DNA from 3 places in the Exiguobacterium sp. s149 genome. Region 3 is predicted to be linked to each of the others. Evidence: riboswitches for the same ligand, from Rfam matches in the RefSeq annotation. Region 3 holds a riboswitch; each other region holds the start of a gene.
What was found. Region 3 has a riboswitch for S-adenosylmethionine ahead of mtnK (S-methyl-5-thioribose kinase). Riboswitches for the same ligand answer to the same signal wherever they lie in the genome.

Region 1: linked by a shared signal. The riboswitch ahead of KNP81_RS03435 (Na+/H+ antiporter NhaC family protein) and the one ahead of mtnK (S-methyl-5-thioribose kinase) in region 3 are both predicted to bind S-adenosylmethionine.
Region 2: linked by a shared signal. The riboswitch ahead of KNP81_RS11360 (MetQ/NlpA family ABC transporter substrate-binding protein) and the one ahead of mtnK (S-methyl-5-thioribose kinase) in region 3 are both predicted to bind S-adenosylmethionine.

The regions. Positions count from the first base shown of each region.
Region 1 covers NZ_JACSLZ010000002.1:51,682-59,119, forward strand. Annotated here, with positions in the region: gene KNP81_RS03430 (GGDEF domain-containing protein) at 1-1,505, shown strand, start outside; SAM riboswitch class I at 1,602-1,697, shown strand; gene KNP81_RS03435 (Na+/H+ antiporter NhaC family protein) at 1,750-3,051, shown strand; gene KNP81_RS03440 (TVP38/TMEM64 family protein) at 3,079-3,723, opposite strand; gene trhO (oxygen-dependent tRNA uridine(34) hydroxylase TrhO) at 3,948-4,889, shown strand; gene KNP81_RS03450 (divergent PAP2 family protein) at 5,006-5,431, shown strand; gene KNP81_RS03455 (PucR family transcriptional regulator) at 5,533-6,756, shown strand; gene ald (alanine dehydrogenase) at 6,886-7,438, shown strand, end outside.
Region 2 covers NZ_JACSLZ010000008.1:40,164-47,601, forward strand. Annotated here, with positions in the region: gene KNP81_RS11350 (aminotransferase class I/II-fold pyridoxal phosphate-dependent enzyme) at 1-716, shown strand, start outside; gene KNP81_RS11355 (iron-containing alcohol dehydrogenase) at 713-1,729, shown strand; SAM riboswitch class I at 1,770-1,874, shown strand; gene KNP81_RS11360 (MetQ/NlpA family ABC transporter substrate-binding protein) at 1,947-2,768, shown strand; gene KNP81_RS11365 (methionine ABC transporter ATP-binding protein) at 2,778-3,812, shown strand; gene KNP81_RS11370 (methionine ABC transporter permease) at 3,784-4,446, shown strand; gene KNP81_RS11375 (Spx/MgsR family RNA polymerase-binding regulatory protein) at 4,474-4,869, opposite strand; gene KNP81_RS11380 (DUF302 domain-containing protein) at 5,042-5,425, shown strand; gene KNP81_RS11385 (hypothetical protein) at 5,530-6,822, shown strand; gene KNP81_RS11390 (hypothetical protein) at 6,834-7,438, shown strand, end outside.
Region 3 covers NZ_JACSLZ010000003.1:161,031-168,468, reverse strand. Annotated here, with positions in the region: gene KNP81_RS05870 (ABC transporter permease) at 1-150, opposite strand, end outside; gene KNP81_RS05865 (sugar ABC transporter ATP-binding protein) at 152-1,525, opposite strand; gene KNP81_RS05860 (sugar ABC transporter substrate-binding protein) at 1,525-2,601, opposite strand; gene mtnA (S-methyl-5-thioribose-1-phosphate isomerase) at 2,594-3,628, opposite strand; gene mtnK (S-methyl-5-thioribose kinase) at 3,625-4,776, opposite strand; SAM riboswitch class I at 4,858-4,960, opposite strand; SAM riboswitch class I at 5,166-5,267, shown strand; gene KNP81_RS05845 (2,3-diketo-5-methylthiopentyl-1-phosphate enolase) at 5,337-6,494, shown strand; gene KNP81_RS05840 (2-hydroxy-3-keto-5-methylthiopentenyl-1-phosphate phosphatase) at 6,491-7,141, shown strand; gene KNP81_RS05835 (methylthioribulose 1-phosphate dehydratase) at 7,138-7,438, shown strand, end outside.

The DNA of each region.
Region 1 (7,438 bases), on a different contig from region 3:
AAGGCGTCTACTTTACCTTTTCAGAAAGTATCGTCTTAATTATTTTTTTATTCTTTGATTTTGAGACAGCGCTGTTCGTCAATCAGATTGGACTACTCGTCTTCCAGTTCGTCAACTTGAAACCGCGCGTCGCGCTTCGACGGTTCCGTTTTACGTATCCGTGGAACGCCATCACGTCGTTTTTGGAAATCGCCATCCCGGCCAGCGTCTACTTGGCACTCGGTGGTGTGACCGGTCTCGGTTTTTATTCCCAAGATTCGTTTCTGCCGCTTGCCGGCTTGATTGTGGCCATCATCTTAAACACGGTCGTACAAAAGTATCAAGTCGGTTGGTGGTTCCGTGTCGATATCCCGGTCCGCGACTTTCTAAACATCGCGTTTTACACGTATATCGTCAGTCTCGTCTTCATTTTAGCAGCCTCGCTCTTCCGTGAGACGAACTTGCTTGTCGTCAGCAGTATCGCCGCCGCACTCACCTTCTTTATTAAGCGGCTCATCATCCAGAAAGGTCGGCAAGACGCCTTCAAATCGTTGATTGAACAATATGATGAGGCAAAAGAAGCCGTGTCGTTGTCACAAAGCGAGGCGCAAGCGATTGAGGTGTTCCTCAGTCAATGTGAACGACTCAACGAGTACGACGAAGGGTTCGTCGAGTTCAAACTGTTCGACCGCACACTTTACTTTGATTTAAAGACGCGCCAGCCGATCGATCGCCACGTCGTCTTTGATTTACTCGATGCAACCTATCCGAACGAAGCCTCGGTCGAGTATGAGATGCGCTTTGAATGGGACGCCCCGTTATCGAACGAGTTCGATGAAGACTATCATAGCTTCATCTCGGTCCGTTCCGAGGAAATCGAAGGCATCCGCACGTGGCTCGTCATGACCGGCGAGCACGTCTATGGCTATCCGCCCATCATTCAACGTGAGATTGTCAAACTGCTCAAATCGTTCAATCGAACGATCAGTCGTTGTCATGAACGCGACCGCCTCTATACCGAGAGCCGGACGGACAGCTTGACGTTGCTTGCCAATGCACGGGCTTTTTATGAATACGGGATTCAACAAATCTCGGACGGCTCGATGTATCCGATTTCCGTCGCAATGCTCGATATCGACTTCTTCAAAAAAATCAACGACACGCACGGTCATCAAGTCGGAGACAGCGTGCTCCAAGAGTTTGGTCGCCGCATCCGCCAAGTGCTCCGCACCGATGATTTCGCAGCCCGTTATGGCGGCGAGGAGTTCATCTTGCTGTTGAACCGATGCGATGTCGAAGCCGCCGTCGAGATTGCCGAGCGCATCCGTCAACAAATCGAAACCAAACCATTCCACGTCGACGGAATCGATATCCCAGTGACCGCCTCAATCGGCGTCGATACGATTCAAGCGTTCGGTGACAAACGACTAGACGATACGATTCGCAACGCCGACCGAGCGCTTTACGTCGGCGGGAAGTACGCAGGACGCAACCGCGTCGCCCATTACAATTTTTTGACGTCCTGACTCGCCCCCACGTGCATCGCGTGGGGGTTTGCTATTGACAAGCAGATTTGAAACAGGTACGTTAGGGAACGTGTCTTATAACTAAATATCACAACTTTTTTATCAAGAGAGACTGAGGGACTGGCCCGATGACGTCTCGGCAGCGGGTAACCTGTGCCAAATCCAGCGAGCGGTCTGCTCGAAAGATGAAAAAAGTGTTTCTTGTAGAGAGAGCCTTTTTTCAGAAGGCTCTCTTTTTATTTTTATGAATGAGGTGAATCGATTGGAACAACCAACAGCTAACAAATGGGCGCTCTTGCCCTTACTCGTCTTCCTCGTCTTCTTTATCGGGGCAGGCATCTACTATGACGATTTTTATAAATTTCCCGTCTTGATTGCGGCCTTGATTGCCGTCATCGTCGCGGCGATGATGACGAAAGGAAGCGTCACCCAGACGGTCGAACGTGTCGCCCAAGGCGCCGGCAACCCAAGCATCTTGATCATGGTGTTCATCTTCTTGCTCGCCGGCGCGTTTTCAAGCGTCGCAGAAGCAATCGGGGCGATTGATGCGACCGTCAATGCGGCATTGACGTTATTACCGCCTTCGCTCCTCTTGAGCGGCCTGTTCGTCATCGCGGCTTTCATCTCAATGGCGATGGGCACATCGACCGGGACGATTGCCGCACTGGCGCCGATCGCCCTCGGCATCCATGAGGAGAGCGGCGTCAATATCGCCATCGCAGCAGCGGCCGTCGTTGGCGGTGCCATGTTCGGTGATAACTTGTCGTTCATTTCGGACACGACGATTGCAGCCGTCCGCACCCAACGGACGAACATGCGCGACAAGTTCCGGACTAACTTTTGGATCGTCTTGCCGGCAGCCGTCATCACAACGATTTTGCTCGCCGTCTTATCGAGCGGTGAATCGACCATCGAGCCGGCAGCGTTTGAATGGTATAAGCTGATTCCGTACCTTGCGGTCATCGTGCTCGCCTTGACGGGAATGAACGTCATCCTCGTCTTGCTCGGCGGCATCGCCCTGACCGGCATCATCGGTCTGTTGGACGGCAGTCTAGCCGTCACCACGTACGTCACCGCCATGGCGGACGGCATGATGGGCATGGCCGAGATTTCACTCCTGACATTGCTCATGGGTGGGCTCGTCGGACTCATCTCGCATAACGGCGGACTCACGTACTTGCGTGACGCGCTCACGTCCCGAATTAAAAGACGGGCCGGCGCGGAGTGGAGCATCGCCGGGCTCGTCAGTGCGACAAACGTCGCGACGGCGAACAACACGATTTCGATTCTCGTGGCTGGTCCGCTCGCCGCGAACATCGCCGACGATTATGACATCGAACGTAAAAAGTCAGCGAGTGTACTCGATATCTTCTCGTGTGGGGTCCAAGGTCTGTTGCCTTATGGGGCACAGCTTCTCATTGCGGCCGAACTGACGAACACAGCGTCACCGGCGCTCGTTCCGTATATGTTCTATCCGTTCTTGTTGTTCATTTGCGGAGGATTGGCCATCGCCTTCAACTTCCCGCGTTTCAAAAAACGCGCTTAACGAAAACGACCTTGTGAAGCAGTCGCTTCACAAGGTCGTTTGTCGTTTCGCTTCAAGTTCACGTTTCAGCTGCTCGTTCCGTTTTCTGAAGGCACGCCGTTTAAGCAGTTCTTCGAGTCCACGGCTGATGGCCCATAGGACAATCAGTAATAAGACGAGCATCGATAATCGGAACGGGCTTTGGATAAACTCTTCCCACTGGTCGCCAATGACAGAGAAAATCAAGACGACGAGCAACTTGCCGAACCCGGCCGCCATGATGAACGTACGGAGCGGCATTTGAATGAGCGCGAGTAAGTATGTGATCAAGCTGACCGGAATAAACGGGAGCGAGTACAGAAACCCGAGTGAGACCGGACTCATGTGCTTGATGCGTTCGAGCCAATAGACGCCTTGCTTATGTCTCTCGAGCCACCGCGTCATCGGCTTTCGGAACACGTAGCGAACAGCTACAAACACAAGAATTGTTCCGAGCAAACTCCCGATCCAAGACAGTAACGTCCCAAGCAAAAATCCATATGTCGCTGCGTTCGCCGAGATGATGAGGACGAGTGGGAGAAATGGAAAGATCGCCTCCAGGAACGGTGCCCCAAGTCCTGCCCAAGGTCCGCCTGGAAGTCCTTGTAGCCATTCAATCAAGTTTAAAATATATTGTTGGAGTGATGTCAGCATGTCAGTTTCCACCTTCAACTTTCGTTATTCCTTTTTACCCGATTTCGCTCAGGAAGACGCATCCCCCTGCCCACCGCCGTAAAAAAATAAAAAGTATTTGCGAAATTCCGCTGTGATATCTATCATATAATATGGACTTGTGGTTGCAGGCAAGTCCGTTCGTCGAACGACACAACCCAACGTTCGTTTTCCTGCAAAAAACTGAACACAGGGGAGTAACACACATGGAAACAAAACCAATGCGGGTCTTGCTGTACTATAAGTACGTCAATATCGAAGACCCAGAAACGCTCACACAAGAGCACCTCAAGTATTGCAAGGATCTCGGCATCAAAGGACGCATCTTGATTTCTTCCGAAGGAATCAACGGGACGTGCTCTGGGACTTGGGAACAGACCGAGCAATACATGAACGACTTGAAAGCGAACCCGCTATTCAGCGACATCGAGTTCAAAATCGATGAAGTCGAAGAGCATGCGTTCTCGAAAATTTTTGTCCGTCATAAGAAAGAGCTTGTGACGTGGCGCTTTGATGGTGAGTTCGACGTGCCTAAACAGCACGGTGCATACCTCGAACCGGCAGAATGGAAAGAGATGATGAATCGCGACGATGTCGTCATCCTCGACGTTCGTAACAACTACGAGTACGATCTTGGTCACTTTAAAAACGCGATCAAAATCGATGTAGAGGCTTCTCGTTACATGCCAGATTGGCTCGAAGAGAACAAGGACCTCTACGAAGGGAAAACGTTACTCACGTACTGTACCGGAGGCGTCCGTTGCGAGAAATTTACCGCATATATGCGTGACCAAGGTCACGACAACATTTTCCACCTTAAAGGCGGCGTCGCCATGTACGGCAAAGACGAAGCCACGAAAGGCGAGGACTGGGAAGGTGAGCTTTACGTCTTTGACGAGCGCATCAACGTCCCGGTCAACACGGTCAACCCGTCCGTTGTTTCGGAGTGCATGCACTGCGGAACGAAGACGGTCCGCTACGTTAATTGTGCCAACCCGGTGTGTAATGCCCAACACTTCTGTTGTGAAGAGTGTGAACCAAAACAAATGCGTTCATGCTCGAAAGAGTGCCAGGAGCATCCACGCAACCGCTATATCATCGAGAATATCGCGGACAAACTTCAGGAGACTGAAGGCGTCGTCGGGTAACAAAAATCGACCAGAAAGCACTTCGAGCCTACGCTCGGGGTGCTTTTTTGACAGAAACTTTACGTCTAGCCGATGACAGAATCGGGTATAGTGTAGATACCATTGTCAGACAGGAAGTGAATCGATTGCTCTTTAACGAACCTTTACTCGCCGCCTTGCTCGCTTGGTTCATCGCACAAGCAGCTAAGCTCGTAACCGAACTCATTAAAACACGAGATTTTGAATTAGAAATCATGTTTGCCTCGGGTGGGATGCCAAGTTCCCACTCTTCGACCGTCGTCGCCTTAGCGACCGTCATCGGTCGAATCGAAGGGCTCGATTCCAGCATGTTCGCGCTCGCCTTGATTTTTGCGACAATCGTCATGTACGATGCGACCGGTGTGCGTCAGGCGGTCGGATTCCAGGCCCGCTTGTTAAACGACTACTTCAAAGGAATCAAGCACGAGACGCCCATCTTAAATGAACTGGTCGGTCATACCCCGTTCCAAGTCATCGTCGGTGCCTTGCTCGGTCTCGTGGTCGGACTGTTTTTCCCAATTTAATGTGAATGATGCAGGCATGTCGTTCCTCCTTCTAAAAACTCACCATCTTTTTGTGAACTTTCACAACAGAGACGGTATAGTGAAAGAGAGGAGGAATCGACATGCCTTTTTTGCAGAAATCTTATGAGTCGCTCGATACGCTCGCCGAAGCAATCGGACAAGCGATTCGGGCCCCCATCACGATTGAAAACCGACACCATCAGTTACTGGCCTATAGCACCCATCCCGACTCGACCGATCCGGCACGTATCGCGACGATTATCGGCCGCCGTGTCCCGGAGGCGGTCATCGAGGACTTATGGGAAAGCGGGATTCTTCAAGAAGTGATTGACCGTGACGAACCGGTCGTCATCCCTGCTCGAATGGCTGTCGGACTAGGCGAACGAGCAGCCGTCGTCATCAAACAACAAGGTGACGTGCTCGGTTACATTTGGAGCCTGGCCCGAACGACGCCGTTCTCGGAACAAGAACTCACCGTCCTACAAGAAGGAGCGAACATCGCCAAAAAGCTACTGATGACCATCGCGATGCACGAGCGGCGCATCGATGCCGAATTGGAACGCTTCTTTTTAGAAGTGCTGGCCACTCCCGTCTTATCGCCACCCCACCGCGACCGCTTGAATGAGCTCGCACCGATTGCCGTCGCCAGCCGCCTCACCGTAATTGAATGTGCCCAGCCGGTCACCCCACAACTGGCGGAACGACTGTTTTATGTATTAGCGACCCAGCAAGCGATTGAAGTCGTCCTGCACGCTATCGATGGCCAGCAACTACTCGTCTGGCATTATATGAAATCGGACTTGGCCGAGGAAGAAGCGGCGCTCTTACAGTGGGCTGACCGTTTTGAAAGTCAGCTCCGAGACAAGTTCATTGAAGCGGAGCCGCGTCTTGGCATCAGTCGACGCTTTTTTGAGAGCGATATGCTCTATGCGGCGATGGAAGAAGCACGACGCGTTACGTCGCTTCGCCGAAAGTTCCCGTATGAGCTTGCGACATCGCGCACGTTCGAACAGATCGGAATTTATCAGCTCGTTCCCGATTTGGCCCGACGCATCGGGCTTCGTCTCGAGACGCATCCGACCATCGAGCGCCTACAGGCGTATGACGTCACGCATCACACCGAGCTCGTCACGACGCTCGAATGGTATTTCTATTTTGATGGGAACGTCAAGCGTGTCGCCGCTCATCTTCACATCCATCCGAACACCGTGCTCTACCGGATTCGGCGGATTGAAGAACTGACGAACATCACACAAGTCTCGCTCCCTGAACGGGCCGCCGTTTATCTCGCCATTAAGGCCGGTCAATACCGCCAAGACGATTGACGCCTACTTTGTGTTTTTTCACAAAGTGGGCGTTATCACTTTTAGAATCCATGCTAAAGACAGCGTTTTCGGATGGGTCTATACTAAAGGTGTGAACAAATTGTGTCAGTAGAGAAAGGGGAACTTTACATGAAAATCGGGGTATTGAAAGAGATTAAAAACAACGAAAACCGCGTCGCATTGACGCCAATGGGTGCAGCCGTATTAACTGAACTTGGACACGAGGTCCTCGTCGAGACGGAAGCGGGCGTCGGTAGCGGCTTCACAAATATGGAGTATGTCGATGCGGGGGCAACCATCGTCGACACAGCCGCAGACGTTTGGGTAAACGTGGAATTGGCGTTGAAAGTAAAGGAACCGCAACCATCGGAATATCGTTATTTCCGTCCTGACTTGACCCTCTTCACTTACTTGCATTTGGCGGCCGAACCAGAACTCACGAAAGCACTCGTCGATTCTGGTGTGACGGCTATCGCCTATGAGACGGTCGAGATCGACCGCACATTGCCGCTCCTCACACCGATGAGCGAAGTGGCCGGACGGATGGCTGCTCAAATCGGCGCCCAAATCCTTGAAAAACCGCACGGTGGAAAAGGGATTCTCTTGTCTGGCCTGCCAGGCGTACCACGTGCGAACGTCACCGTCATCGGGGGCGGTGTCGTCGGGATGAATGCCGCCCGCA
Region 2 (7,438 bases), on a different contig from region 3:
TGCCGGACTATGAGACGCTCGATACGCAAGAGGCAAGACTCATGTATTTAAACTACCCGAGCAATCCGACCGGAGCCGTCGCCTCACCCGCTTTCTTTGACGATACCGTCCGTTTCGCCCGGGAGCGGGACTTGATGGTCGTCCACGATTTCGCATACGGCAGCATCGGATTCGATGGACATGTCCCGCCGAGTTTCCTGCAGGCGGAAGGGGCGAAAGAAGTGGGCATCGAGGTATATACGATGTCGAAAGCGTTCAACATGTCCGGTTGGCGCGTCGCCTTCGCCGTCGGGAACGCGGACATCATCGAGGCGATCAACACGTATCAGGACCACGTCCACGTCAGCGTGTTCTCGGCCATCCAGGCGGCGGCCGTCGCCGCACTCGAGGCGCCCCGTACTATTCGCGATGACTTGGCACGACTGTACGAGGCACGGCGTGATCGCCTGATCGACGGGTTGAACCGGGCCGGCTGGGCCGTCGAACCGCCGGAAGGCTCGTTCTTCGTCTGGGCGAAAGTGCCTGAGGGTGATGCCAAGTCGTTCTCGCGGAAACTGCTGCATGAAGCCGGTGTCGCCGTCACCCCGGGCTATTTCTTCGGCTCGGAAGGGAACGGATACGTCCGCTTCGGCCTCGTCTCACCGGAACCGAAGATTGACGAGGCCGTCGAACGAATCGAGCGGTTGTTTGCCGCCTATGAGGAGGTGCGGGCATGATTCGTCAGGCCGTCCTTGAATATGACCACGCCGATGACGCGCTCGACCGTCTCGATGACTTAGTCGACGGCCGACGTGCCCACGTCCTGCACGGTCAGAACGGATATGGCATCGTTCGGGAAATCGATCCGGGAATCGCGGACTATCCGGCAACAAGGTTCAGCGGGGAGTGCACGGACTCGGAAGTCGAACGGCTCAAACCGTTTGACGCCGACGTGTTAATCGCCATCGGCGGCGGCAAGCTCGTCGATACGGCCAAACTTGTCGCCTATCAACGGAACGTCCCGCTCATCGTCGTCCCAACGCTCGCCTCCAACTGTGCGGCGTTCACACCGCTCAGCGTCGTCTATCAGGAGGACGGGAGCTACGACCGCTACGACATGTTCCGCGTCGTCATCGAACGGGTCATCGTCGACTCACGGGTCATCTCTCGCTCACCATATGAATACTTCCGGGCAGGTGTCATCGACACGGTCGCGAAGTTTTACGAGGCCCGTTATTTGAGTGGTGACAGCTCAGCTGACGCCGGCGTCAACACCGGACTCGTCTTGGCCGAACAGTGCGGGCGTCTCGTCGAACTTGAATTGAGCGAGCACGCTTTTGAGTCGTATAGTGACGACGTCCGCTTCGCGGTCGATCACGTGCTCGCCATCGGCGGCGCCGTCGGTGGCTTTGGTGACGCCGGGACACGCGTCGCCGTAGGCCATGCGGTCCATAACTCGCTCAGCCGGTTCGAGTCGACCCACTCATTCTTGCACGGAGACAAGGTCGGCTTCGGCCTAATCGTCCAAGAGCGCTTGCGGCGCTCGGCCGATGCCCCGTATTTGGAAGCCTGGTTGAAACGGTTCGGTGCCCCGACGACGCTCGCGGCGCTCGGGGTCGGGTCGAGCGACATCCCGGTACTGGTCGACTCCGTCATGACGGAGACCGAGCTGCAACAATTGCCGGCACCGCTCGATAAAGATTTTCTGAAAATAATTTTTGAAAATTTACAATTATCTATTTACAATTAAACCAATTAAAAGTAAGATGATAACAACTAAATAGACCGATTGCTTATCAAGAGTGGTGGAGGGACTGGCCCTGTGAAACCCGGCAACCAGATCGTAATGATCATGGTGCTAATTCCAACAGACGAAATCGTCTGGGAGATGAGCGTGTCCGACTTTGACTTGTCGTGCCCGCCACTCTGAATGAGTAGCGGGCTTTCATTTTGGAGGAGGAAAACAAATGAACATCAAACAGAAAACAGTACTTGCAGGAACATCACTACTCGCCGCCATCGCGCTCTCAGCATGCGGACAATCGGACGCAAGTGAGGCGCTCAGCACGGAGTCGCTCACGATCGGCGTCACGGGCGGGCCGCACCAACAGATCGCCGAGAAAGTGAAAGAACTCGCGGCCGAAGACGGACTCGAGCTTGATATCAAGGTGTTCAACGACTACAATACGCCGAACACAGCGCTCGCCGAGGGCAGCCTCGACGTCAACAGCTATCAGACGCTCTCATTCCTCGAACTGCAAAAAGCCGATAAAGACTATAAAATCGACGACGTGTTCAAGACCGTCGCCTTCCCGATGGGTCTCTACTCAGAGAAGTTGACGGACATTAAAGATTTAAAAGAAGGCGACAAGGTCGCTGTCCCGAACGACCCGGCGAACGAGTTGCGGGCGCTACGTCTGTATGAGACAGCGGGACTCATCACGCTGAAGGAAGGCTTGACGGACAAGGCGACGAAACGCGATATTGCCGAGAACCCGCTCAACCTTGAATTCATCGAGCTCGAGGCGTCGCAGCTCCCGACCCAGCTCCCGGAAGTCGCGCTCGCGGCCATCAACACGAACTTCGCGATGGGTGCCGGCCTGTCCATCAACGAGGACGCTTTGTTCCACGAGGACACGGTCGACAACCCGTATCCGAACTACGTCGTCGTCCGCACCGACAACAAGGATGACGAAGTCGTCGCCACGCTCAAATCGTACTATCACTCGGACGAGGTCCGGACGTTCATCGAAGAGACGTTCGACGGCTCGATCGTCCCGGCGTTTTAAGGAGGGCCTATGATCGCACTTAAAGGCATCACGAAGACGTTCACGGTAAATAAAAGTGCCGTCACCGCACTCGACGACGTCTCGCTCACCATCGATAAAGGCGAAATCTTCGGTATCATCGGGCGAAGCGGGGCCGGCAAGAGCACGCTCATCCGTATGATCAACCTGCTCGAACGCCCGACGTCGGGCCAGGTCGAAATCGAAGGACAGGACATCACGAGACTCGACAAACGAGGGCTCTCGAAGCTGCGTCATCGCATCGGGATGATTTTCCAACATTACAACCTGCTGAAGACGGCGACCGTCGAAGAGAACGTCGCCATCCCGCTCCGTCTCGAGGGGCTTGATAAGCGCACGATCCGTGAGCGTGTCGACAAGTATCTCGACATCGTCGGATTGACGGACCATCGGAAACATTACCCGGAGCAATTGTCGGGCGGACAGAAGCAACGTGTCGCCATCGCCCGCGCCCTCGCGCATGAGCCGGACATCTTGCTCAGCGACGAGGCGACGAGCGCGCTCGACCCAGAGACGACCGAGTCGATCCTCGACCTGTTGCTCGACATCAACCGCGAGCTCGGGCTGACGATTTTCCTCATCACCCACGAGATGGAAGTCATCGAGCGCATCTGCGACCGGGTCGCGGTTATCGAGGCCGGCCGGATCATCGAAGAAGGGAACGTGCTCGACGTGTTCTCTGACCCGCAGCATGCGACGACGCGCAAATTCTTGAAAACGAACCTCGATGTCCCGAAAGAGGTCGTCGACGAATTGAGCACGCACGGGACGCTCGTCAACTTGTCGTTCATCGGCCATCAAAGTGAACAGGCCGTGCTCGCCCAATTGACGAAACGGTTCGGCTTACTGCCGAACATCATCGGGGGCGGCATCAAAAAGTTGAAAGGTGGTCTCGTCGGTAATCTGCTCGTCCATTTGGACGGCGATAAGGCCCAGACCGACCAAGCCGTCCGTTTCTTAGAGGCGAGCGGTGTGAAAGTGAAGGAGGTGACGAACCATGCTTCAGTTTTGGGAAAATTGGGGTGACTTGATTTGGACGGGGACGATTCAGACGCTCACGATGACCGGCATCGCGCTCGTCATCTCGACGTTGATCGGACTGCCGCTCGGGACGCTGCTCGTCTTGACGCGACCGCACGGGCGGCTCGCCAACCGTTATTTCTACGGCATCTTGTCGAGCGTCATCAACGTCGTCCGTTCAATCCCATTCATCATTCTCTTATTCTTCATCCTCCCGTTCACCCGCTTCATCATGGGAACGACGATCGGCGTCCAAGGCGTGCTGTTACCGCTAATCGTGTTCACGGCCCCGTATATCGCGCGACTCATGGAGTCGGCGCTGCTCGAGGTCGACCGCGGCGTCGTCGAGGCGTATGAGGCGATGGGCATCTCGACCCGGAAAATCATCTGGTACGTATTGATTCGGGAGGCCCGCTCCTCGATTGTGCTCGGTTTGACGATCGCGACGATCGGTTTGATCGGGGCGACCGCGATGGCCGGACTCGTCGGGGCCGGTGGACTCGGCGATATCGCCTATCAGTACGGGCATCTTCGATTCGAGCCGGAGGTCATGTACGTGACCATCTTCGTCTTGATTCTGCTCGTCCAATCGATTCAATCGTTCGGCAACCGCTTGGCGGCCCGACTCAAGAAGGCATAAGAAAAGAGCTCTGCTTCGGCAGGGCTCTTACTTGTTGTCGAGTAATCGTTTCAATTCGGCGATGCGGTCATGGCGCGGGATGAACGTCCGGATCTCTTTCTCGCTGAACCCGATTTGAATCCGGTTGTCGTCGACGACGATGGGACTTTTTAAAATCTGGGGATGCGACGCCACGAAACTGTACAGCTCACGGAGCGACATCTCGTCGAGTTGATCCGCCGCTTGTTTATACACGCTCTTTTGGACGGACAGCAGGTCGGTCGTCCCGTTCTCGGTGAGGCGGAGCATATCTTTGAACTCGGTGAATGACATCCCTTGGTCGGTCAATTTTTTCTCGATGAACGGGATGTTCTGTTCGCGTAACCAATCGATCGTCTTACGGGAAGAACTGCAGCTTGTATGTGTGAATACGGTGACCGTCACGGCAACCACTTCTCCTTTACGTAAGGTTGGACTTCTTTATTTTCTCTCATACATACGTGACGGACATCGAATATGTTTCAAATCACATATACTTTTTTCGACCAAACAGACAATTTGTCGGTCCTCACTTCGGGTACAAAACGAGAGAGACTACATCTTAGGAGAGGTTCACATGTTTGATTACACGGTCAAGACCGATCAGACGGTCGAAGCGGTCGTCGAGAAACTGAAAACGACGCTCAAAGAGGAAGAGTTCGGGGTGCTTTGGGACTTCAATTTGAGTGAGACGCTCGAAGAGAAAGGTCAAGCGATTGATGGGGACTACCGCATCCTCGAAGTGTGCAATCCAAAAGAAGCGAAAAAAGTCATCACGGCGCACCGGGAAGGCGGTTATTTCCTCCCATGCAAGCTCGCCGTCTTCACGAAAGACGGGTCGACCCATGTCGGGATGCCAAAGCCGACGAAACTGATCGAACTGATCGAGGATGAGTCGCTCCAAGCTGTAGCACGCGATGTCGAGACGAGATTGACCCGAGCCATCGATAAAACTGTGTAACGGTCATTGAACCCGTCCAGGTCGTCGGACGGGTTTTTTCGTGTTCCCTCCTAAAGTAATATAATGGTAAAATTGGTACAAATAAATGGTGAGGGGCGGATGATTTGAAAAAGTTAGTCGGTTTATTTGTACTATCCACAGGCTTATTGGTTGGTTGCGGTGTGGAAAAGCCGGACGTCGTAAACTTGTCTTACGTCGACGCGCATTGGACCGTCAGCAAGTATGCCAAGGAGGAGTTGATTTCCCTTCATTCAGCCGATGAGACGCTTGAAGCCTGTAGCGGTAAGTTGACGACCGAGCTGGAAGGCGACTTGATCGTGTTCGATACGATCGTGGCGAACCGCTATCCGATGACGGACACGGGTGAGGAGTATGCGTTCAAGGCCGTATCATATATGAAAGGGGATGAGAATTATGTGCTTTGTCGTGACATGGCCTCGAACCGCTACTCGGCGGAAGTGATCGAGTCGTTCCCTGACGATGTGGACGTATCAACAGGGACACCGATCGGTCGTTATCCAGTCGTCGGTCCGGCCGATAAGTCCGCCAAAACCGCCTTACGGGATGCCGATGAATTGAACGAGTCAGGCAACCCGATTGAACCGTTCCTCGAAACGCTCGTCGCCTTTTCCCCGGCTCTGTACGGTGAGATTGAAGTAGAAATCGGGGGAATGCCGAGTCCATATCCGTTGTTCTCGTTCGATCCGTCGATGGCCAGCATGAAAGATATCAAAGTAGCGATCGGTTACGACACGATTACTGAGAAACCGTATTTGCTGCTCATGTTTGCGGATCTTTATTTCTCGGTGACTCCACTCGAGTCGATGATTGACCAAACCGCAGAAGGGCTTACATATGAAGCGTTGAGCGTCGAGCGCATCCCCCTCGAGGCGGAGCTCGTCCCGGACCAGACTTATCCATTGTATGAGTTCACCTATACTCGTGATGGAAAAGTCGTCAATGAGACGATGACGTTCACATACCGCACTTCTGACTTATTATCGACAGCGGAACGAAAGCAGCTCGAGACGCAACCTGACGAAGACTACATGCCACTTGTGGTCGGTCCGCTCGTTTATCTTCATCAACAGCCGTTCAACCCGGAATCTCCGTTGTCATACCCGGTTCTTTTAAAAGCAGCGGGGAACGAGATGGATGACCTCGTCCAAGCGATCAATTCCGCTGAACCGACGAAGCGTCAAGGTGATGAAGGCGACTATCCGCTTTTAACAATCGTCGATGGACACAAGGGACAAGAGTTCGAGGTGACGTATAAACAGCGCTCGAAGAAGCTGGATATTTACGTGACCGACCGCTCGACCGACGAAACGTACAAACTGACGAGCGAAGGGGCCGAGACGTTCTTGTCCTACTTCCCTGACTTGAAGAAGAAATGAGTGGGTTGAATATGAAAAAACGAGCGTTGATGGCATTGTCACTGTTATGGTTGACGGCAGGCTGCTCGGAAGACGTTGACGTCGTCCGCTATGGCCATATCGAGGAGCATTGGCAGGCCGAGCGGGTTACGATGAACAGTCAGGAGCCTGTAGTGGATGCCGAAGCCATATTGAACCAATGTGAAGACGGTGAACCCCTGTCCGAACTGAATGGAGAGACGTTTTCCGTGCTTGGAATGGCGTATGCGACCCGGGCCCCGCTTATGAATGATGACTATTATGGATATAGTTTTAATGAAGTGACCTATGTCGAGGGGGATACAATCTATGCGCTCTGTAAATCAGACCGGATGGACGGGATGGAAGGGTATCGGGCCGTCGAGCTTGCAGAAAGACCTGCCTACTTGAAAGACGAGGTCGGAACTGAAATGTCTGCTCTTCCGACCGTCTATATCGCGACCGAAAATGAACGGGCTGCGTTACATAAGCCGGACGCCTTCTATGACAATGAACAAGACATCGAACCGTATCCGGTCACACTTATGAGGATTTCGCCTGGATTTAGTGGCACGGTCGAGATTGGGATTGAAGAAGGGGGGTACTTTACCCCATCTTT
Region 3 (7,438 bases):
TTTGATGATGTCGCTAAAGTTCGCGTACGTCAAAAACTGGTCGTTCGTCACACCGAAGACGGCGATGAGTGCGAGAATCGCGAACAGTGTTCCGTATTGACCGATGCCACTAAAGCGTTTCGTGCGTTGTTTGATGACGAGTTGGGCCATGTTAGACGCCTCCTTTCTGTTGCCAACGGCCGCGGTCGAGCCAGAGCGTCCGGTTGGCGACCAATTCTAATTCATGCGGTTCGCTCGATGTGAAGATGACGGTCTTCCCGTCTTTGGCAAGGCGGGTGACGAGTTCATAAATGTCCCGTTTCGCCGTCACGTCGACACCTTTCGTCGGTTCGTCGAGCAGATAGACGTCCCGGTCCTCGAGGAGCCATTTGCTGAGGACGACTTTTTGTTGATTCCCGCCGCTCAATTCTCGGACCGGTTGCCCGACCTGGTCGTATTTCACTCGCAGCGAGGCCAATACGCGTGTGATCGCGTTCGCCTTCCCTTCAATCGCGAGGACGTTCCATTCAATCGAATCGTCGAGGAAAAGCCCCTGTTTCCGGCGTTCTTCTGGTACGAGGGCAAATCCGGACCGGACTGCCTGACGCGGTTCACGAATCTTGAGCGGTTTCCCGTCCAACGTCACTTGTTGTTCGACACCGGAGAGACCGAATAGCGCCTCGATCAACTCCGTCTTCCCGCTCCCGGTGACGCCGCCAATGCCGACGACTTCGCCTTTATATGCCGTGAACGACAACTCGGTTCCGAACGTCGGTAACGTGAGGTCGGCTTGAATCCGGATCTCGGTTTCCGGAACGGCTTTCTCTAACGCTTCTGCCATGTCGGATCCGCTCAAATACGTATGGATATCCCGTTCTGACAATGCCTGAAATGGCCCTTCGTAAGCGATGCGCCCATCCCGGAGGAACGTCGTCGTCGTGGTGACGCGCGACAGTTCATCTGACCGGTGAGTGATGAGAAGAATGCCGACGCCTTCTTCTGCGAGCGATTGCAATAACGTAAGCAGTGCTGCCGCGTCATCTGTCGACAGTGCGGCCGTCGGTTCGTCGAGCAAGAGGTAGGCCGCATCACTCGCGAGTGCCCGGGCAATCAAGACACGTTGTTTGACGCTGAGCGGGAAACGCCCGACCGGTTCGGTCACGTCAATCTGTAATCCGACGCGTTCCAAATAGACAGCTGCTCGCTGTTTTAGTTCGCGAGGACGAATCCGTTCGACCGCCTGCCACGGCACGACGTTCTCATAGATCGGTAAATCGAGATAGAGAGCGTCATCGACTTCTTGCGACACCGTGATGACCCCGCGGCGAATCGCCTCGGCCGGTGTGAGTGTGACCGCCGTCTCGTCGAGCTCGACCGTCCCAGACGTCGGGATGATGGCGCCACTCAACAGCTTGACGAGCGTGCTTTTTCCGGCCCCGTTCAACCCGAGCAAGCCATGAATCTCGCCACGACGGAGCGTGAAGCTGACATCTTCGAGCACGGTGACGTCGCCGTAACGTTTCGTGACACGTTCGAGCCGTAACATCAGTCTGTCCCTTTCATCCAGTCCGACCAGGCCGCGTCTGATGCGCCCCAGTTCGGGACGTATTGGCCGAGGTCGTCCATCGTCACTTTCTCGTCCGGCAAGACGTCACGATCGACGAGATACGGATCGACCGAATGAATCGACGGCGTCTCTTCACCCGCTAATTTTTGATACGCGTACCGGACTTGGATGCGTCCGATTTCAGCCGGATCGGTCGCCGCCGTCACTTTCCACGGGCTGCCGTCCTCTTGCATGAGTTGAAGGTCTTCGTCACTCAAATCGATGCCATAGACAGCGATTTCATCACGTCCGGCTTGTTTGATGGCACGGCTCGCACCCTTAGCGAACTCGTCCCACATCGCGAATACGGCATCAATCTCGCCTTCCGGATACTTCTTCAAAATCGCTTCCATCTGGCTCTGTGTATCGAGCGCCGTATTATTCGTCGCCGAACCGAACTTGGCGACTTCCGTAATGCCTGGGTAGCGTTTCAAGAACGCATCATAAATCGTGTGGCGTCGTTCCATCGGTGTGAAGCCACCGACCCAAATCGTGACGATGTTGCCTTCACCGTCCAAATCTTCGGCGAGTGCCTTGAGCGAACGCCAGGCGAGCGAATAGTCGTCCTGGTCGATGACCGTCACGCCTTCGTTCGTCAAATCGTTGTCGAATGCGACGACTTTGATGCCTTTGTCGAGTGCACGTTGGACCGGTTCTTTCAACGCATCGGCGCGGCCATGGTCAATCAAGATGACATCGACGCCTTGCGTCGTCGCCGTGTCGACGTAGCTCGCCATCTTCGACAGATCGTTGTCGGCGTTGTACACTTTCACGTTGCCGCCGAACGATTCGACCTGTTCCGTCACCCCATTGATATACTGCGACGAGAACGTGCCAATCGACATCTGCATGATGAGGGCGACATCGATATCTTTCGGCAACGTCCCGTTCGATACCGAGACGGGTTTGGTCTCTGCCGTCTTCTCGGCCGGCTTCGATGGGGCCGCTTGCTCGTTCGTGCAACCGACGAGCGCCAAGACGAATGTGAATAACAAAATCAATAGTTTTTTAGACATGAATCGTTCCCCCTACATGATGTGTGATGGCGGCCTCTGTCGGTTCGAACACACCCGCCTCGGTGATGAGTCCGGTGATGAGGTCCGGTGTGGTGACGTCGAACGCCGGATTGAAGACGGTGATGCCGACGGGTGCCGTCGGTTGACCGCCGATATGTGTCACTTCTGACGGGTTCCGCTCCTCGATTTCAATCGTGTCATCCGCCGTCAAATCGAACGTCGAATGCGGCGCCGCGACGTAGAACGGAATGCCGTAATGTTTGGCAAGGACGGCGAGCTGCAACGTCCCGATTTTATTGGCGACGTGACCCGTCCGTGTGATACGGTCGGCTCCAACGATGATGGCGTCGACTCGTTTTGACTGAATCGTCCAAGCCGCCATATTGTCTGTGATGAGCGTCACGTCGATATCGGCCCGGTCGAGTTCCCAGACAGTGAGGCGTGCCCCTTGCAGGAGCGGCCGCGTCTCACAGGCGAAGACGTTGAAAGATACGCCCTGTTCTTTTCCGACGTAAAACGGCGCGAGCGCCGTGCCGTATCGCGATGTCGCGATGGCACCGGCGTTGCAAATCGTCAACACGTTCCCTCCGGCCGGCAACACCGTCAGTGCATGCTCGCCGATGGCCCGATACGTATCGACGTCCCGGTCGTACAAAGCGATGGCGCGCCGTTTGATTTCCTCGGCAATCGCCTCAAAGTCGTCCCCGACATTTAAATCAAGGAGCGATTCAATCACGTTTTGCAAATTGACCGCTGTCGGCCGGGTCGCAATCAAGCGGCGTCCGACGAGTTCGAGCCGACGCGTGAAGTCCGGGTCATCGATTAACCGGCCCGCCTCTTTGGCGAGGACGAACGCTCCGAAATAAGCGATGGCCGGGGCGCCGCGGACTTGGAGCGTCTCGATGGCATGTTCGGCCTGTTCAAGCGTCTCGATTGTCACGTAACGCTCTTCGTGCGGCAACAACGTCTGATCCAATAGGATGAGTTCGTCCGTTTGCGAATTAAAGCGGATGTTTTGGACCGTCATACGCGCACCCCCGACAAAAGCGTCACCAAGTCGTCAATCGATTCGACGCTGTGGCGTTCTTTGATGAGCGCCGTCCCGAGGGCAAGCGCGTCACGTTTTCGTTCGAGCCGCGTCGCTTCCGGCAACGTCTCGAGATCGGCGACACCGGCGAGTCCGACGGCACGGCGAATGAGTTCGCAACCGGCGTAGCCGATCGTGTCGCTGAAGATCGTCCGCAACAACTCGTCGACAAAACCGTCCGTGTTGAACGGTTCGACGGCGCGCTCAAAGTTGGCCCGGAACGTCTTCTCAAACGTCTCCCACACCGTCAAGACGTCTGTGAAACGTTCGAAGCGTTTGAACGGGTCATAGAACGTCGACAGCGTCAAATGGGCGATGATTTGGCCCAGGTCGAAGCCGAACGGTCCGTAAAATGCGAACTCTGGATCGATGATTTTCGTCTCTTGTTGGGTCGCGAAGATGCTGCCCGTATGTAGGTCACCGTGCAGAAGCGCCTCATGTTTCGTGACAAATCCGACTTTCAGTTTCGTCACCTCGACCTTCAGCGCCTGGTCTTGCCAAAGGCGTTCGACATCTTTTCGAAGCGCCGCCTCGATGTTGTTCGACTCTGCGTCTTTGAACGGGTCGGTGAAGATGAGCTTCTCGGTGATGTCACACAGTTCCGGATTGTAATAGTCACGTTCAATCCGCTTCTTCGCAATTGGTCCGGCCGCATAATCCGACGTCGCGAACAGCGTCTCTCCTAAAAATTCACCGACATGACGCGCGAGTTCCGGATAGCTCTCCCCCTTCAAATAACCGGTGCGGACAATCTCATAATCAGACAGATCTTCTAAAATCGTGTAGGCGAGCGTCCGGTCGCTGCCGAGGACGTCCGGGACGAAACGCGGCGCCACGTTCGCAAACTCACGGAGTGCCAACTGTTCAATCCATGCCCGTTCGAGCGTAAGCGGCCAGCTCTCGCCGACAACTTTGGCGTATGGGAGCGCCTGTTTGACGATTAGGCGCTGTTCGCCTTGGCGAATCCGAAACACGAGATTCAAGTTACCGTCCCCGATTTCCTCACACTCGGCGATTCCTTCTTGCAAGTATCCTAGTTGACGGACGTGCTCGACGACGGTCTGTTCTGTAAATGGTTGATATGACATGATGTTTTCCCCTTCCTGTAAGTTGCCCACAAAAAAAGCCCCTTTCTCCGCGAGAAAGAGGCACAGCCAAAATGGTTGTTCCTCTCATCTGTCAGACATTCGTCTGGTGGATGTAGCACCGTGCCTAGTGGTCGGTTGCTGCGGCGTCATCGGGCCAATTCCCTCTGCCAACTCGCGATAAGAGTGGTTTATTCGATTCGGTGAACTTATGTGATGAATATTACGGACTTGACGTCACAATTGTCAACGTCATTTTCTCCGTGCACCTCCGTCTTTTTTTGTGCATATATGGAAACAACTCCCCAAAATATTTTTTTTGGAAAAAAAGGAATTGACGACGTGACGATTCTGTGCAAAAATTCAATTAAATTTCACAACTTCAAATCACATTCTTATCAAGAGCAGACGGAGGGACGAGCCCGATGATGTCGCAGCAACCGACCAGAGATGGCACGGTGCTAATTCTTGCAGCGAAAGCTGAGAGATAAGAGTTCATTTTTTATGATGACCTCTTGCCTCGGCATGGGGTCATTTTTTGTTTGCCTGGAAGGAGGAACCATATGAGTATCACTGCCACATATGAAATCAAACGAACGGACGCGGTCGCGACCGTCGCCGACAAAATCGCCCTCGAGCTGACCGTCGGTACTTGGACGGAGCTGCCTCACTTAGAGCAAGAGCAGTTACAGGCGTACCGGGGTGAGGTCGTGTCGACCACACATACGGATACGACGAGCCGCTTCACGATCCGCTACCCGTTACATAATGTCAGCCCTGACTTATCATCCATCTTGACGACGACGTTCGGGAAACTGTCCCTCGACGATTCAATCCGGTTAATCGATTTGACGTTGCCCGAGACGCTCGCGCCTCATTTCAAAGGCGCCAAGTTCGGCGTCGAAGGGATTCGCGATTTGCTCGGTGTCCATGATCGCCCGCTCGTCATGAGCATCTTCAAAGGTGTCATCGGCCGTGACCTCGCGTTTCTCGAGCAGCAACTCCGCGATCAGTTTGCCGGAGGCATCGATATCGTCAAAGACGACGAAATTTTATACGACAACCCGCTCACCCCATCGCTCGAACGGGCCCGCATCGGAGCGGCCGTCATTCAAGCGCACTTTGAGGCGACCGGGAAGCGTGTCCTCTATGCCATCACGTTGAGCGGTCCTGTGTTCGCTCTGCGCGACCAGGCACTCCGGCTGATTGAGGCCGGTGCGACGGCGCTTCTATTCAACGTCTATACGTACGGTCTTGACGCACTGCGCGAACTTGCGAACGACCCAGACATCCGTGTGCCGATTTTGGCTCACCCGGCCTTTGCCGGCGCCTTGACCGGGTCCATCAGTCATTCGCTCTTACTCGGTAAACTCCCACGCCTCGCCGGGGCCGATTTGACGCTCTTCCCGTCTCCGTATGGCTCCCTCGCGACACCGCGTGACGAGGCGTTCGCGATTCGTGACCAGAGCGCCGAACCGCATTGGTCGAAACCGATTTTACCGGTCCCATCAGCCGGGATTCATCCGGGACTCGTCGCGGATATCATTCGTGATTTCGGGACAGATGTCGTCATCAACGCCGGCGGTGGCATTCACGGACACCCGGATGGCGCAGCCGCCGGGGCTCGTGCTTTCCGACAAGCCATCGCTCACGTCCTCGATCAAACCGAAGGACAGACGGACGAGCTCGATACCGCGTTGAAGGCGTGGGCGTCGCGATGACGATCCATATCCTGTGCGACTTCGACGGGACGATCACGGCGGAAGACAATATCATCGCCTTGATGAAAGCGTTCGCCCCGCCGGCTTGGGTCGAGTTGAAAGATGCGGTCCTCGAGCAACGGATTTCAATCCGCTCCGGCGTCGGTCAACTGTTTCAACTATTGCCGAGCGCGGCTGCCCCGGCTTACCGTGATTATTTGTTGGAGCGGATCACGCTCCGCCAAGGGTTCCCGGCATTTTTAGAACAAGTTCGGGCCCACGGCTGGAAGTTTGACGTCGTCAGCGGCGGGATGGACTTTTTCGTCCATCCAATTTTAGCAGGCCACGTCGACCCCGAGCATATCTACTGCAACGTCGCCGACTTCTCTGCTGAGACGGTAACCGTCACGTGGTCGCACGCTTGCGACGAACAGTGCACGAACGATTGCGGCTGTTGCAAGCCGACGCTCGCTCGCCGCATCGTCAATCCCGCCGACCGCTTAATCGTCATCGGCGACTCGGTGACCGACTTCGAGGTCGCGAAGCGTGCCGACTTCGTCTACGCCCGAGGTCAACTCATCACGCTCTGCGAAGACGCAGGCATCCGTTACGCCCCGTTCGAGACGTTTGACGACATCACCCATCATTTGAAGGAGGTGGCCGTATGAGCCTTACGGCACGTTGGCTTGAACTGGCCGAGATTAAAGACGAACTCGCCGCCCGCGACTGGTTCCCCGGAACGAGTGGGAATTTGGCGATTCGCGTCTCTGACGACCCGCTCGAATTTCTCGTCACGGCGAGTGGACGCGATAAACGGAAACGAACGCCAGACGACTTTGTTCATGTCGATGCGGGCGGACGCTTAATCGGCGAACAGACAGGAAAACCATCCGCCGAGACGCTGCTACATGTCGAAGTGTTCAATCGGACGGATGCGACGTGTTCGCTCCATGTCCATACGGTCG